DNA from 2 places in the Caproiciproducens galactitolivorans genome. Region 1 is predicted to be linked to the other one. Evidence: a T-box and tRNA genes for the amino acid it is inferred to sense, from the RefSeq annotation. Region 1 holds a T-box; the other holds one or more tRNA genes.
The links. A T-box is a leader RNA that pairs with one kind of tRNA and senses whether it is charged. The one in region 1 lies ahead of pheS (phenylalanine--tRNA ligase subunit alpha), so its partner is inferred to be a tRNA-Phe.
Positions count from the first base shown of each region.

Region 1 (7,317 bases):
TGTTCAAAAAATTTAAATTGCAAAAACTTCCAAAATTCGGTTTCGTATTTTAACTCTTTTTCGTATTTCCGAATGGCGGAAACTTCATAAAAGCGGATGTCTTCCGGCCAGAGCCACCACGCCTGCTGATCAAAATGGAATTTCAGCGCCATATAGAGGCTGTAATCATTCAGCCAATATGCATTTTCCCCGCAAAATACTTCGTATTCCTGTGTGGCTGAATGTCTGCTTCTGTTATAGGCCATGCGCAAAAGCTTATACCGCGATGCAAAAAGGGAGGAATAATCCACTTCATTCCGGTTTCCCCAGTTAAACGCCCCGGCCTCCTCTTTCGTTATCAATCCTTCCTCAATTAAAATGTTCAAGTCGATAAAATAAGGATTCCCCGCAAAAGCTGAAAAAGACTGGTAAGGGCTGTCCCCAATACTCGTAGGGCCAAGTGGGAGAATCTGCCAGTACTTTTGCCTGGCGCTTTTTAAAAAATCAAGAAAACGGAAAGCCTCGCTTCCAAAAGCACCTATGCCATAATCGGAAGGCAGACTGCTTACCGGGAGCAAAATTCCTGAACTTCGCTTATTTTGTTTGTGTTTGACGGTATCAGGCATGAATATCAGCCCCTTGTTTCGAAAAATAACGAAAATATCACCTTATAATAACAAGGTGGATAATGAATGTCAATTGCATAATATTCAAAATTTCTTTTTTCTATTTTATAATTCCAATTTTTTATTGTATGATTTCAAATAGGTTGCGGAATGATTCCCGCTTAGGAATAAAATAAATGAGGGATTGCAGTGGTCACAATAAAAGACATTGCAAATAAGCTGGGAGTTTCGATCAGCACCGTGTCCAAAGGGCTTAACGGCGCCGACGACATCAGCGAAGAAATGCGGCAAATGGTGCTGGATACCGCTGTGGAAATGGGGTACGCCCCAAAAAGGGGAAAGAAACCCGGAAAACGCAGGGTCTGTATTTTAATTGAAAACTTGGAATACGAAAATATTGACCAGTTCGGTTATGAAATCGTCCTTGGCTTTAAACTCAGCGCGGTTCGGCACCATTGCGAGGTTTCCGTAATCCCCACGAACTTGAACCTGCTGACGCGGGAAAAATACGATTGCTTTATGCTAAAGAACGGCTTCAGCGGGGCTTTTCTTTTAGGCTTTGCCCTTCACGACGATTATATCCAACAGTTGAATAAAACGAATGTGGCTACCGTTTTGCTTGATAACTACAATCCCAACCCGTTTGTCGGCTATGTCGGTACTGACGGATATCATGGCATCGACATGGCGATAAAACATTTACACGACTATGGGCATAAAAAGATTGCCCTTCTGAACGGCTCAAAGAACTGCATGGTAACGAATGACCGCCGCCTTGCGTTCCTTCAAGCTATGGAACGGTATTCTTTAAAAGCCGATCCAAAGCTGATCGCCAACGGGTATTATGTGGCGGACTGTGCAAAGGATTATGTGAGTACGTTTCTTAATCATGGGGCGACCGCCATCATGTGCGCTAGCGATTTAATCGCGTCCGGCGTATTATATGAGCTGAAACGCCTTGGCGTCCGGGTTCCAAGGGACGTGAGCGTGGTTGGTTTTGACGACCTTCCGATTGCGCGGCGCCTTTCCCCCTCGCTTACCACAATACGCCAGGACCGTCTCTCCCTCGGGAAAAGCGCGTTCATGATGCTTGAAGAATTGATCAACGGCATTAACATCAGCAAGGTTCTGCTGAAGCCAGAACTGATTGTCCGCGATTCGACAGGCCCGAATCCGAAATTATAAGGTTGTACTTGCAATCTTCGCATGAAGATGATATAGTATTTAATTAATATAACACGATGATGAAGGAAGTAACTGTTTATCCCGCCTGCCAAGAGAGGGTGCGTCACGGCTGAAAGCGTGCCTGCAGATGCTAACAGCGAAGTTCCCTTCGGAGTGGCACGGCTGAAATAGCAGTAGGTTGTGACGGCAGGCACCGTTAGAGGCCCCAAAAGAATCAATTAGGGTGGTACCACGGAGGTTTCGTCTTCGTCCCTTTGGGACGGGGGCGTTTTTTAATTCCAATGGAAAGTTTCTAACTGAAAGGAAGATTATGCTATGAAGCAGGAGCTTGAGGCAATTCGCGAAAGAGCAGTGCGTGAATTGAATGAAGCAAAAGGGCAGCAGGTTCTGGAAAATCTGCGAATAAAATACCTCGGTAAAAAAGGAGAACTCACCTCCATTTTAAAACAAATGGGCAGCCTTTCGGCGGAAGAACGCCCGAAAATCGGGCAACTGGCCAACGAAGTGCGCTCTTTTATAGAGAAAGATTTAGTAAAACGCGCAGCCGAAATAAAAGAAGCCGAAATGCAAAAAAGGTTGGAAAGGGAAAAAATCGACGTTACCCTGCCGGGAACCCGCCGCGAACTCGGTGCAAAGCATCCGCTGAGCATTGAGCTTGACACCATAAAAGAAATTTTTATCGGCATGGGTTTTGAAATCGTGGAAGGCCCTGAGGTCGAATACGATTATTATAATTTCGAAGCGCTGAATATTCCGAAAGACCATCCCGCGCGCGACACACAGGATACTTTCTACATCAATGACAATATTCTTCTGCGCACACAAACCTCCCCGGTTCAGGTACGCGTGATGGAAAAGCAAAAACCGCCTATCCGCATTATTTCCCCCGGCCGGGTTTACCGTTCCGACGCTGTGGACGCTACCCACTCCCCCCTCTTCCATCAGATTGAGGGTTTAGTGGTTGACAAGGGAATCACTTTTGCGGATTTGAAGGGAACCCTCGAAACCTTTGTGAAACGCATGTATGGCGAAGATTCCGTTGTGCGTTTCCGTCCGCACCACTTCCCATTTACCGAACCGTCCGCCGAAGTGGATGTACAATGCTTCAACTGCCACGGAGAAGGCTGCCGCCTTTGCAAGGGCGAAGGATGGATTGAAATTCTCGGCTGCGGCATGGTTCATCCGAAGGTGCTTTCCAACTGCGGCATCGACCCGGAGGTATACAGCGGCTTTGCGCTCGGCATGGGACTGGAACGCGTAGTCATGCGGAAATACAACATTGACGATTTACGCCTTTTCTACGAAAACGACGTACGTTTCCTGAAGCAATTTTAAGGGGGCCTGAATAATGAATCTTTCTATGAGATGGTTAAAAGAATTTGTAACGCTGGAGGAAATGCCGATCCGGGATTTCGCCGAGGCGATGACGATGAGCGGCTCCAAAGTAGAGGGCTGGGAAGTCGAAGGCAGCGAAATTGAGAATGTTATTGTCGGCAAGGTGCTTTCTCTGAATAAGCATCCGGATTCCGATCATTTATGGATTACACAGATTGACGTTGATTCCTGTGAACCTATTCAAATTGTCACCGGCGCGCAGAATCTAAAAGTCGGCGACATAGTTCCCGTTGCCATGCATAATTCCACTCTTCCGGGAGGTAAAAAAATTAAAAAAGGCAAACTGCGTGGCGTGGAAAGCAATGGCATGCTTTGCTCGTTAGGCGAACTGGGGCTTACAAAGCATGATTTTCCCTATGCCATTGAGGACGGCATTTTCGTTTTGCAGGAGGATTGCAAGCTGGGGCAGCCGATCTGTGAGGCGCTCGGCTTTAACGATACAAAGGTGGAGTTCGAAATCACCTCGAACCGCCCGGACTGCTTCTCCGTCATCGGGCTTGCGCGGGAAGCCGCCGCTACTTTCGACAAACCGTTAAAGCTGCACAAGCCCGTTGTGAAAGCGGGAAACGGCTCCTGCAAGGGAATGCTGGACATAAAAGTCGAGGAGCCCGAGCTATGCCCCATTTATTCCGCGCGCGTTGTAAAAAATGTGCGTGTAAAGCCGTCGCCGCGCTGGATGCGCGAGCGCCTACGCGCCATGGGTGTACGCCCTATTAATAATATCGTCGATATTACGAATTACGTTATGCTGGAATACGGCCAGCCGATGCATTCTTTTGATATTCGTTTCATCGACGAAGGGAAAATCCGTGTGCGCCGCGCAAAAGACGGCGAAAGCATCACCACGCTTGACGGCGTTGAGCGGAAGCTGACTCCAAAAAACCTTGTCATTGCCGACGCAAACAAACCGATTGCCATTGCCGGCGTAATGGGCGGCGAGTACAGCGGGATTATGGACGACACAACCGCCATCGTTTTCGAATCCGCCTGCTTCAACGGGGCTTCCGTGCGTACAACCGCCAGGAACCAGGGCATGCGCACAGACGCTTCCTCCCTGTACGAAAAAGGGCTTGACCCGAACAACTGCCTACCCGCTCTTGAGCGCGCGTGCGAGCTGGTGGAATTGTTGGACGCGGGCGATGTTTTGGATGACGTGATTCTGGACGACCATTCCCACAGGAAACCCAAAAGAATCCATCTGGACGCCGATTGGATCAATCATTTCCTCAATATAAACCTGAGCGCCGACCAGATGAAAGCGATCCTTGCCAAACTGGGCTGCGAATTTGACGGTAACGATATTTTGGTGCCAACCTTCCGTCCTGATCTGGAGCATAAAGCCGACATTGCGGAGGAAATCGCCAGATTTTACGGTTACAACAAAATTCTCTCAACGTCCCTCAGCGGCGGCGCGCAGGGAAAATATTCCCCGCGCCAGAAATTCAACCGCGCCATCAGCGATACCATGCTTGCGCTCGGCGCCAGCGAAATTATGACGTATTCTTTTATCAGCCCGAAATACTACGATAAAATCCGCATGCCCGCCGATTCCCCGCTTCGCAAGTCCATTACCATTTCCAATCCGCTCGGGGAAGATACCAGCATCATGCGCACAACCGCCCTTCCCTCCATGCTGGAAGTGCTTTCCCGCAACTTTAATAACCGCAACGCGGAGGCGTGCCTGTTTGAGCTGGCCAGCGAATATATTCCGACAACCGACGATAAGTTGCCAATCGAAAAAACCAGCCTGATTGTTGGAATGTACGGAAATAAATCGGATTACTTTACCGCGAAGGGTATGGCAGAGCAGCTTTTGGAAAAACTTAGTGTATACGATTATGAAATTGAAGCTTCATCCGAAGAAACAAGCTTCCACCCCGGCCGCTGCGCCGTTCTGAGCATTGACGGGCACCGTCTGGGTGTTATTGGTGAAATTCACCCGAAGGTTGCTGAAAATTACGGCATTGATGAAAGGGTTTATTGCTTTTCATTGGATGTTGAGCTGATGTTCCAATACGCGAAAACAGAGAAAACGTATGTGCCGCTACCGAAATTCCCGGCTGTTACCCGCGATCTTGCGCTGATTTGCGACGACAGCATTCCTGTTTTAACGCTTGAAAAGGCAATTGTCCGCGGCGCGGGAAATCTGCTGGAAAACATTAAACTGTTCGATGTCTACAAGGGAGAACAGATTGACGCAGGCAAAAAGAGCGTTGCATTCAGTATTGTTTTACGTTCTTTAACCGAAACACTTACCGAAGAACGCGTAAGCGGAATCATCAAAAAAACAATAAATGAACTTGAAAAAGTGGGGGCCAGATTGCGCTCTTAAACATGTGTTCACAAAATAGTTCTTGAAATTATTGTATGTATGTTGTATGATGACATTGTTGGAGGTGTTTCCATGCTTGATAAAACAATGACCTTTTCACTCGGTAACGACCGTGAAGAGGATATTAAAAAAACACTCACCCAGGTGTACGATGCTTTGAAAGAAAAGGGGTACAACCCCATCAGCCAAATTGTTGGCTATATTCTTTCGGAAGATCCCACATATATTACTACACACAATAATGCGCGCAGCCTGATCCGCAAAATTGATCGCGACGAGTTGTTACAAGTATTATTAAAATCGTATTTAGGTGAGTAAATCACAGCACTTGTAAAGAAGCACTTATCATATGAATCGAATAATAAGGAGGACACTTTTGAATGAATGACTCTAAGGAGAGCACACCTCAGTTTCCAACCTATAAGGGCAAACCGTTGGTGCGCTGCGGTGATGTGATTTATTACGGAAGCATGAAAGATAAATATGTTGTCCGGCTTGAAATCAAAAGCAAAAAAAAAGTTAAGGACATGGACGTTGCCGATAAAGTAACCATTCAACTAATGTATACCGACCAAAACATCCGCGCACGGAAACAGATTGTAAAATCCAGCGAAAAAGAAGGATTATATTTAGCGATGGATATTGCGGACGCATGGCTTACAAGGGCTTTGGCTGAATAACAATAGATAAAAGGCGATACGGAATAACCGTATCGCCCTTTTCGTGCTTCTTTATTTTCCGATGTCGTGCCGGAAATGCGCGCCTTCGAAATGGATTTTATCTACTGCTTCATACGCCTTCCGCAACGCTTTCTCCAGCGTTTTTCCTAAAGCAGTAACGCCGAGCACACGCCCGCCGTTGGTATAAAACGCACCGTCTTTGCAGCTGGTTCCCGCATGGTATACGGTGGCGCCTTCCACCTGCCCGTTTTCGTCCAGTCCGGTTATTTCAAGCCCCTTGGCGTATTTTCCCGGGTAGCCGCCGGAAGCCATTACTACACAGGCACAGGCGTCGCTGCTCCACTCGATGGGCTGTTCTTCCAAGCGGCCGTCAATCACAGCGTTCAGAATATCGACAAAATCCGTTTTTAAACGCGGCAGCACAACCTGCGCTTCCGGATCACCGAAACGGGAATTGTATTCAATTACCTTCGGCCCGTCCTTTGTCAGCATTAGGCCAAAGTACAGACAGCCCTTAAACATCCTTCCCTCCGCGTTCATCGCTTGTATTGTGGGAAGAAAAATTGTATCCATACAGAGCTTGGCGATTTCTTCGGAATAGTAGGGGTTCGGGCTGACCGTTCCCATTCCCCCGGTATTCAGGCCCTTGTCGTTGTCAAGGGCACGCTTGTGATCCTTCGAGGAGACCATCGGTTTGACGCATTTGCCGTCAGTGAACGCTAAGACAGACACTTCCGGCCCCATAATAAATTCTTCGACGACAATCTGATTTCCGGAAGCGCCGAATACCTTGTCCTCCATAATGGATTTTACGGCATTCTCCGCTTCCTTGAAATCCGCGGCGATGATCACGCCTTTGCCAAGCGCCAGTCCGTCTGCTTTAATCACAATGGGATACTGCCCGTTCTTTCGGATATAGTCCAAAGCCTTGCCCGAATCGCTGAATACTTCGTAATTTGCAGTAGGAATATGATACCGCTTCATCAAATTCTTGGAAAACACCTTGCTGCTCTCGATGATTGCCGCATTGGAACGCGGTCCGAATGCACGGATTCCGTTTTCCTCCAGAGCGTCCACCATTCCGGCGGCAAGCGGGTCGTCCGGAGCAACAAACACCAGA
Region 1 is NZ_JAJUFJ010000001.1:260,470-267,786, forward strand. Features, by position in the region: gene malQ (4-alpha-glucanotransferase) at 1-605, opposite strand, end outside; gene P9B68_RS01260 (LacI family DNA-binding transcriptional regulator) at 795-1,790, shown strand; T-box leader at 1,838-2,047, shown strand; gene pheS (phenylalanine--tRNA ligase subunit alpha) at 2,106-3,125, shown strand; gene pheT (phenylalanine--tRNA ligase subunit beta) at 3,139-5,517, shown strand; gene P9B68_RS01275 (IreB family regulatory phosphoprotein) at 5,590-5,835, shown strand; gene P9B68_RS01280 (hypothetical protein) at 5,898-6,197, shown strand; gene purD (phosphoribosylamine--glycine ligase) at 6,249-7,317, opposite strand, start outside.

Region 2 (7,317 bases), on a different contig from region 1:
TCCGCAATGTATATGTAACGTTCGTTTGTGATAATACTCTCACTATCGTCGTCCAGTTCTTTTTCCGCTTCCTGAACAATCGATTCCAGATTGTCTTTTATGTCCTGCGGCAAATTCAGGGCTTCCATTACTTTTGCGTCGCGCTCAAAGAGCTTGATCGCATACCACCGCTGTTGCTCGGAGGAAAATAACCCGGAAGTAAGCTTTGTGATTTCCTCCAAAGCGGTCTCCACGGATGCGCTGAAGCGATGCCGGGGCTCTGTTTTCTCTCTCGCCTTTGCCAGAGCAATTGCCATCTCCGCCGCCTGCATAGAGCCTTCGCCCTTCAAAGCGGAGGTTTCCACAACTTCGCAGCCCAGCGCGGCGCTCAGCGCCTGGGTATCGATTTTATCACCGTTTTTCTGAACCAAGTCAATCATGTTCAAGGCAAGAACAACCGGAATACCCAGTTCCACAACCTGCGTCGTCAAATATAGATTGCGTTCCAAATTCGTTGCGTCCACCAGGTTAATGATTGCATCCGGATTTTCATGCATCAGATAGTTACGGCTGACAACCTCCTCCAACGTATAGGGGGATAAAGAGTAAATACCGGGCAAGTCGGTAATAAAGACGCCTTTGTGTCCCTTCATTTTCCCTTCTTTCTTTTCAACCGTAACACCCGGCCAGTTTCCAACGTATTGGCTCGAACCTGTCAGGTCGTTAAACATCGTAGTTTTGCCGCAATTCGGATTACCGACTAAAGCAATTCTGAGTTTCATCTATTTTCCTCCTTATTGTTAGTTAGCTAAAGCTAACTAATGTATCCAAAAAATAGGGAAATCCACTATTCTGCAAGTAGAATATTTTCCGCTTCCGATTTCCGGATGGTAAGCTCATATCCTCGAACACTTACTTCGATCGGATCCCCCAAAGGGGCGACCTTGCGGATAAAAATTTCAGCGCCCTTCGTGATCCCCATGTCCATAATCCTGCGTTTCAGCGCACCTTCTCCGGTCAGTTTTCTGACCGTTACCGTTTGGCCACATTTTGCTTCTTTTAAGGTTTTCATGCTCTGCTTCCTCCCAATAATATTTTGCAGCGTATTAAACCGCATAAACACGGCTCGCCATTGCTTTACTAATTGCAACGCGGGTTCCTTTCACATTCACGATGAGATTCCCGCCCAATTCGGTTATTACGGTAACAGCAGCGTCCTCGACAAACCCAAGGCTTTCCAAAAAACGCCTTGTTTCGTCCTTCCCGCGAATGGAATGTACGGATACTTCTGTCCCCGGACGTACCATATTTAAAGGTATCATGCCTGAAATGGATGCGGAAGGGGGATTCTTCCCCTTATAAAGCGTATGCAGTACAGCCTGTTCTTCCGGCATTTCGATCACTCCTTTTAGTTAGCTCCGGCTAACTCTCGCCGTTTTTATATGGAGGTAAGCGTACACTAACCTCCGCTTATTACAGTTTACTCGTGCTAACTGGAAATGTCAAGCATTTGAGTAAAATTTTTTAAATTCCCCCGCAGCATGGAGTTTCGCACGAACAGAAAAACGCTCCCCACCGTGTGAGGAGCGTTTTTCCGCAGGCTTACTCTGCTGGAGCGAACGACGAGGCTCGAACTCGCTACCTCCACCTTGGCAAGGTGGCGCTCTACCAGATGAGCTACGTTCGCGTATTTGGTGCCTCCGGGCGGAATCGAACCACCGACACGGGGATTTTCAGTCCCCTGCTCTACCAACTGAGCTACAGAGGCATTTGGCGACTCGGATCGGGATCGAACCGACGACCTCTAGCGTGACAGGCTAGCGTTCTAACCAGCTGAACTACCGAGCCATTCCATGGTGGGAACAATAGGACTCGAACCTATGACCCCCTGCTTGTAAGGCAGGTGCTCTAACCAGCTGAGCTATACTCCCATAGTTTTTCAGCGGTATTTATAATTATACTATTTTTTTACACAATTGTCAATGCACCAACAAAATTTTTTCATATCCAACTTTAGAAAAAAGCCCGCTCTCAACATCTGCGTTTTAAGCGGGCCATATAGTAAATAGCTACACTTGAACGGCTCAGCCGTCTCCGCTCAGCGGAAATGCTCTGCATAGGGGATTACGCCACATACGCGGAAGCATGATGCGGTAGCTAATGCATCCAAAGCAAAAATCATCAACAGAAGCGGACGGCTTCTTTCAGATTTGCTGCATAAAAAAGTTTTCTCCAAACAGCATATTTTTTCGGATCGTCGATAAATTCACCATCCATATTCTCGAGAAACTGCCTAAGCCTATCATATACAGGCGTATAATCCGTTCCCCCTTGCGGAAGCAGGCATTCAAAGCCAAGGACTTTGTTGAAGCAAAGAAGCCCGTCTTCTGTTTTTCGGATGGAAAGCGGTATTTTATCGTGGTGGTACTGCTCAAGCCTTTTCGCAAGGCTCTCGCTGCCGATCCATTCCAATTCCGACGCGTACCCGCAGTAAATGCAGATAAAAAGCTCCGATGATACCAGATTGCGCCGGGTTCTTTTCCCGCAGGCGGGGCAGGTATGGAAAAGGCCGTTCGCGCTTACTTCAATTGGCGCCGGCAGCCCTCTTTCCGGAAGCTTATACTTTAGTAATTTTACAAGAGCCCCGTATTGGTCGGCCGACAAGGCCTCTTCAGGCAGGAGCGGCAACTGGTCGTTTCTTCCCCCATTTGCCTCCATCACCACCTGCGAACGGTAATTTTCCGCGAAGCCTACTATTTTATTGGCCAGATGAAACAAATCCTCTTTATTCGGTGCCACGCAGATTCTGCCGTTTTCCTGAATTTCCCCGTTTTCCCCGCAAACGGTGTAATGCAATCCGCCGGGCATATTGCGAGCGACCCCCATTGTTGTCGCCACCGTTAAAGCGTCCCTTTGGCCGCATTCCATATTGATCATTAAATAGTATCTTCTTTCCCTTTTCACCAAACGGGCGGAGTGAAGCATACCGGGGTTTTCAAGGGTTTTCTTCAAGTCGGCATACTGCCTTTTCCCAAAAGCCAACGGGACGACGATATAGCTTCGCCTGCCGGGCTTAGGAATCAGCGGTGGCATACCCGCCCAAACGTATTTTAAACACAGGCCGCTTGCCCAGTTTCCGACCGGAATGCTTTCCTTTCTGTTCAAAAGGTACAGCTTTGCGTAAAACCGGTCTTTGAATTCATCATAAAGCAAACAGTAATTGCGGTTCATCGCATACCGTCCGAAATAGAGGGAACGCAGATTTCCCTTTTGGCTGATCAGCTTTGAGCAGCGATACGCAAAGATTTGCGGTGGAATCCGCGCGCCGTCAAATTGACGGATACAGTCCGCAATCTCGGAAGCAAAACGGGTATCGTCCAGAAACAGGAGAGGATACCTCGCACTTGGATTTTTCCGCTTCTGAGCAATATAGGAAGCCGAAACGGCGGCGAATTCTATTTTCAAAGAATCCTTGAACGGCTGTACATCATAATCATTCAATTTTTTCGCTGTTTCTTTGTCGATCAAATTGAACAAGATCCGCTGTGTGATCGCACTTTTCGATTCAGCCAGTTCCTCAAGTTCCTTACGGTACCGATCCATCAGAAACTGGAAGGCCTGCGAATAGCGCAGGAGCGCCGTATCCATCAGCTCTTTTTTCTGTCTCGTCGGTTTATAGATTTGCAGCACCAATGTCTTAAACGTCATAACCGTATTCCTGTTTCAAAGCAAAAGTATGTAATAGCACCGGAAGCCACTAGGTTCCCAGACGGAAAACCATCGCGGATAAATCCTTTTCCGGCTTTCCGAAGGAAAGCGAATTCCCCGCATTCAGAAGGAGCCGAACCAAATGCTCGGCTGACGCCCGGGGATGGTAGGCGTTCTGCATATAGGCCGAAAGGGTTTCCAGTCGCCAGCCGTTTTTCAGATTCCTTTTCGCGCCGACGCTCAGCATGCCGCTGCCAACCGCAATCACCGTATCCGCCTGCTTTATGGACATTACCCCGCTGCGGAGGGTCTTTCCCCGCAAGCCCCTGCAGCTTACGTGCATTGGAACCGGCTTGCCGCGGCGCAGCAGAATGACATCCGGTGTTTCAAACTGCTCCACATGCATCATTCCATTGAAAGGAATTTGTATCAGCGTAAAAGGTACCTTGTGAGCGCTGTCCTGTTCCCCGGTTTCCGGCTGGAATTCAACGATCATATCGGCGGCCTGGCCGATGGGCACCCCGCTTTTGCACATGGTTTCCATTATTTTCGCGGTAAATGAGGTCAGCAGGCTTGCTTTCGTCCCGCCGCCGAGTCCGTCGGCAAGGATGGCGGTGACGCCGGATGGATTCCGGATAATTTTCACCTGATCTCCGCAAAGCTCCTCGCCGTACTTTTGAATGCATTCGCCGTAAGCGTCAATCTTTATGTACATTTTCAGCGTCCTTTTCCGAAACGATATTTTTGGTAAGCTGCAATAAGGCCACTTTCGTTTCGCACGTAGTTTCCCCAAGAAGATTTGTAATCTCCTGCACGATGCGCATTTGTTTATTCACTACCTCTTTTGCGAATGCCGCCGTTTCTTCCGTAACCTTCCGGTGCTTTTCCAGCATTTTTTCTTCCTGCGTAATGTCCTTCAAAAGCACAAACAACGTCTGCGCATTACGCACAAGAACTACTGTCTGCTCCAAAACCAAGCCGAGCGAATGGTAAGCCTGTTTATGATTGAGAATATTTTTCCCGCTGTTCAGAACCTTCTCAAAATCCTTACTTGAGAGGACACTGCTGACCGGGCGGCCGACGGCTTCTTCGCTGAGGTTTAGTAATTTCGCTGCGGCCGGATTGAATTGTTCAATATTCAATTGGCTGTTAATCATCAAAATACCGGTCGGGGTATTTTCCACAACCGTGTTGGACATACTTTCCGCCAGATCGCGCATATAGGGGATACACATGTTAATATTTGCTTTTCCCTGAAGCACGGCAATCGCTTTTTCGCGGCAGGTATTATATCCGCAGCAGCCACAGTTCAGTTCCTTTTCGGGAGAAGTTTTTCCCGTAGACGCCAATATTTCCCGAATTTTCTTTTCATCAATCGATTTCCGCTTTACGGTGCGGCTTCGATGCTTTCTCATAAACTGCAAGGAAACGCCCTCCGTAAGGGCCGGAGGCGCTTCATTCACACGCTTCACATTGCGAACCAGCACATTTTTTGAAAGCAGAAAGCTGATATTCATGGATCTTAAAATCGGGCCGCCCAAACAGCCGCCCGCGCAGGCATTCAGCTCTAGGAAATAGCCGGAAAGTTTGTCCCGCTGAATGGAATCTAGCACCTCAATACAGCGGTCCACCCCGTCAACGCTCAGACACTCATACGCCGCGCGTTCCTTCCGGTTAAGATTTTTTATAATGCCCCCCGGCGCCGGATAATAGCGGGGCAGGGTATTTGCCATCGCCCGGCTGTTTTGGTCCTCCTGCGAAAAATCCACATTTTCCTCCTGGAACCAATTTTGCAGCTCGTCGAATGTCAGAGCGGAAAACAGCAGATTGCCGTTGACGGGGTCAAGGCATTCATATTTTTTCGATATACAGGGACCGATAAACACAACTTTCGCCCGAACGCCGTAAATCTGTTTGATCATACGCGCATGCGCTATCACCGGCGTTACAACCGGCGCAAGCTGGGAAGTAAGTAAGGGATAATTTTTTTCGATAAGCAGATTGATCGAGGGACAGGCCGAAGTTATAATATTCTGCATTTTATGCTTTCGGATCAATTTTTCATATTCGCGTGTCACCTGTTCGGCGCCGATCGCTGTTTCCTCCACATGGGTAAATCCCAATTGCTTTAACGCCGCCGACATTTTCAGAATCCCCGTCTGGGGAAATGCGGCAATATAGGACGGAGCCAGAGATACATACAGCTTCTCCCCTGCTTCAATCGCTTTTTTCACTTTCGGCAGATCACTATTGATATATTTCGCATTTTGCGGGCAAACCAGCAAACAATTCCCGCAATAGATGCACTCATCCCCGAGAATCTGTATCTGCTCATCCCGATAGGCTATCGATTTTACCGGGCAATTGCGAATGCATTTATAACAATTTTTACAATCCGATTTATTTAAGCCAATGATTCTTTCCATGAAATAACGCTCCACAGGGCAGGCAGCCGTTCCGATGCAAGCGATGGATTTCGTCCCACAACGTTGCGCGGGCAAAAAGCATATTCATTTGATCGGAGGCGAACCTTTGTCTCGTTTTTTTTATCATATCACAAACTATTCCGAAAAACAACGATATAAATTGTGAAAACATCTATATGTCCTATTCTATTTTTGTGAATCTTTACAATCTTTTGTGCAAATATGAAGAACATATTTATTCTTCCCTGTATGAATTTTTGGGTATCAAATTATTATAACGTTTTGTCACAGCGAAGCAAAATAAAAAACAATAATCTTTATGCAAGTACAAAGTGTTACTATGATAAATATGGTTTTTATTTTTAGACGTTTTTTACAAAAAAAACAAAAAGAAAAACAGCAAAAAATCTACTGTTCATCGGGCACGAATGACGATTTGGCGGCATACTTTCGGCTTTTAAAATTTCAAATTAGCAAAATTAAAGCAAATTTCGTTGACGGTCTGTTTCCGACATGCTATGTTTTGTTACAAGATTGTCAGAGCTTTTGAACTTGGGACTTAGGAAGTGGAGTGTTTTTATGAACATTGAGGTTTACATCGAAAAATCATCCCAACTAAAATCATTGGATATCTTGAAAGGATTTCGGCGGCTGATCCAGAAACATCACCTTGAAAACAAGGTTTCCCTAAGCGCTTCGCTTTGCACGGGAGATTTTACAAACTCTGGCGTACCGGTAAAAATCGGTGAATACTTGACGGGATATGTTTCAAAAGACAACTTGGAAAATGTGTTCGGAACCTATATTTTGCAGCCGATCAACCTTTGAGACGTCAGAATTTATAATTACTAAACAATCGGCGCCACCGGGTTTATGGAAGGGAATGTGATATGTTGCAATTTAATTCCAATGTACAGAAACTGAAGTACAGGGTTCTGAAAGAAGTTATCCGGCTCGCGGCAAAAGACGAGCTTAACGCAAATTTATATGAGATACCCCGCAAAATCATCCCGGGACCGAAAGCAACCATGCGTTGCTGCATTTACCGGGAACGGGCCATCATAGAAGAACGGGTAAAGCTGGCCATGGGCGGCAATCCAAATAACAAAAATATTGTGGAAGTACTTGATGTCGCCTGCGAGGAATGCCCAACAAAACGCTTTACCGTTACGGATACCTGCCAGGGGTGCATTGCTCACCGCTG
Region 2 is NZ_JAJUFJ010000004.1:123,596-130,912, forward strand. Features, by position in the region: gene feoB (ferrous iron transport protein B) at 1-761, opposite strand, end outside; gene P9B68_RS04960 (FeoA family protein) at 827-1,051, opposite strand; gene P9B68_RS04965 (FeoA family protein) at 1,086-1,373, opposite strand; tRNA gene P9B68_RS04970 (tRNA-Gly) at 1,591-1,666, opposite strand; tRNA gene P9B68_RS04975 (tRNA-Phe) at 1,672-1,747, opposite strand; tRNA gene P9B68_RS04980 (tRNA-Asp) at 1,751-1,827, opposite strand; tRNA gene P9B68_RS04985 (tRNA-Val) at 1,834-1,910, opposite strand; gene P9B68_RS04990 (hypothetical protein) at 2,161-3,687, opposite strand; gene P9B68_RS04995 (hypothetical protein) at 3,737-4,402, opposite strand; gene P9B68_RS05000 ([Fe-Fe] hydrogenase large subunit C-terminal domain-containing protein) at 4,386-6,113, opposite strand; gene P9B68_RS05005 (hypothetical protein) at 6,693-6,941, shown strand; gene P9B68_RS05010 (4Fe-4S dicluster domain-containing protein) at 7,004-7,317, shown strand, end outside.
Region 2: it encodes a tRNA-Phe, which carries the amino acid that the T-box ahead of pheS (phenylalanine--tRNA ligase subunit alpha) is inferred to sense. The anticodon was not compared.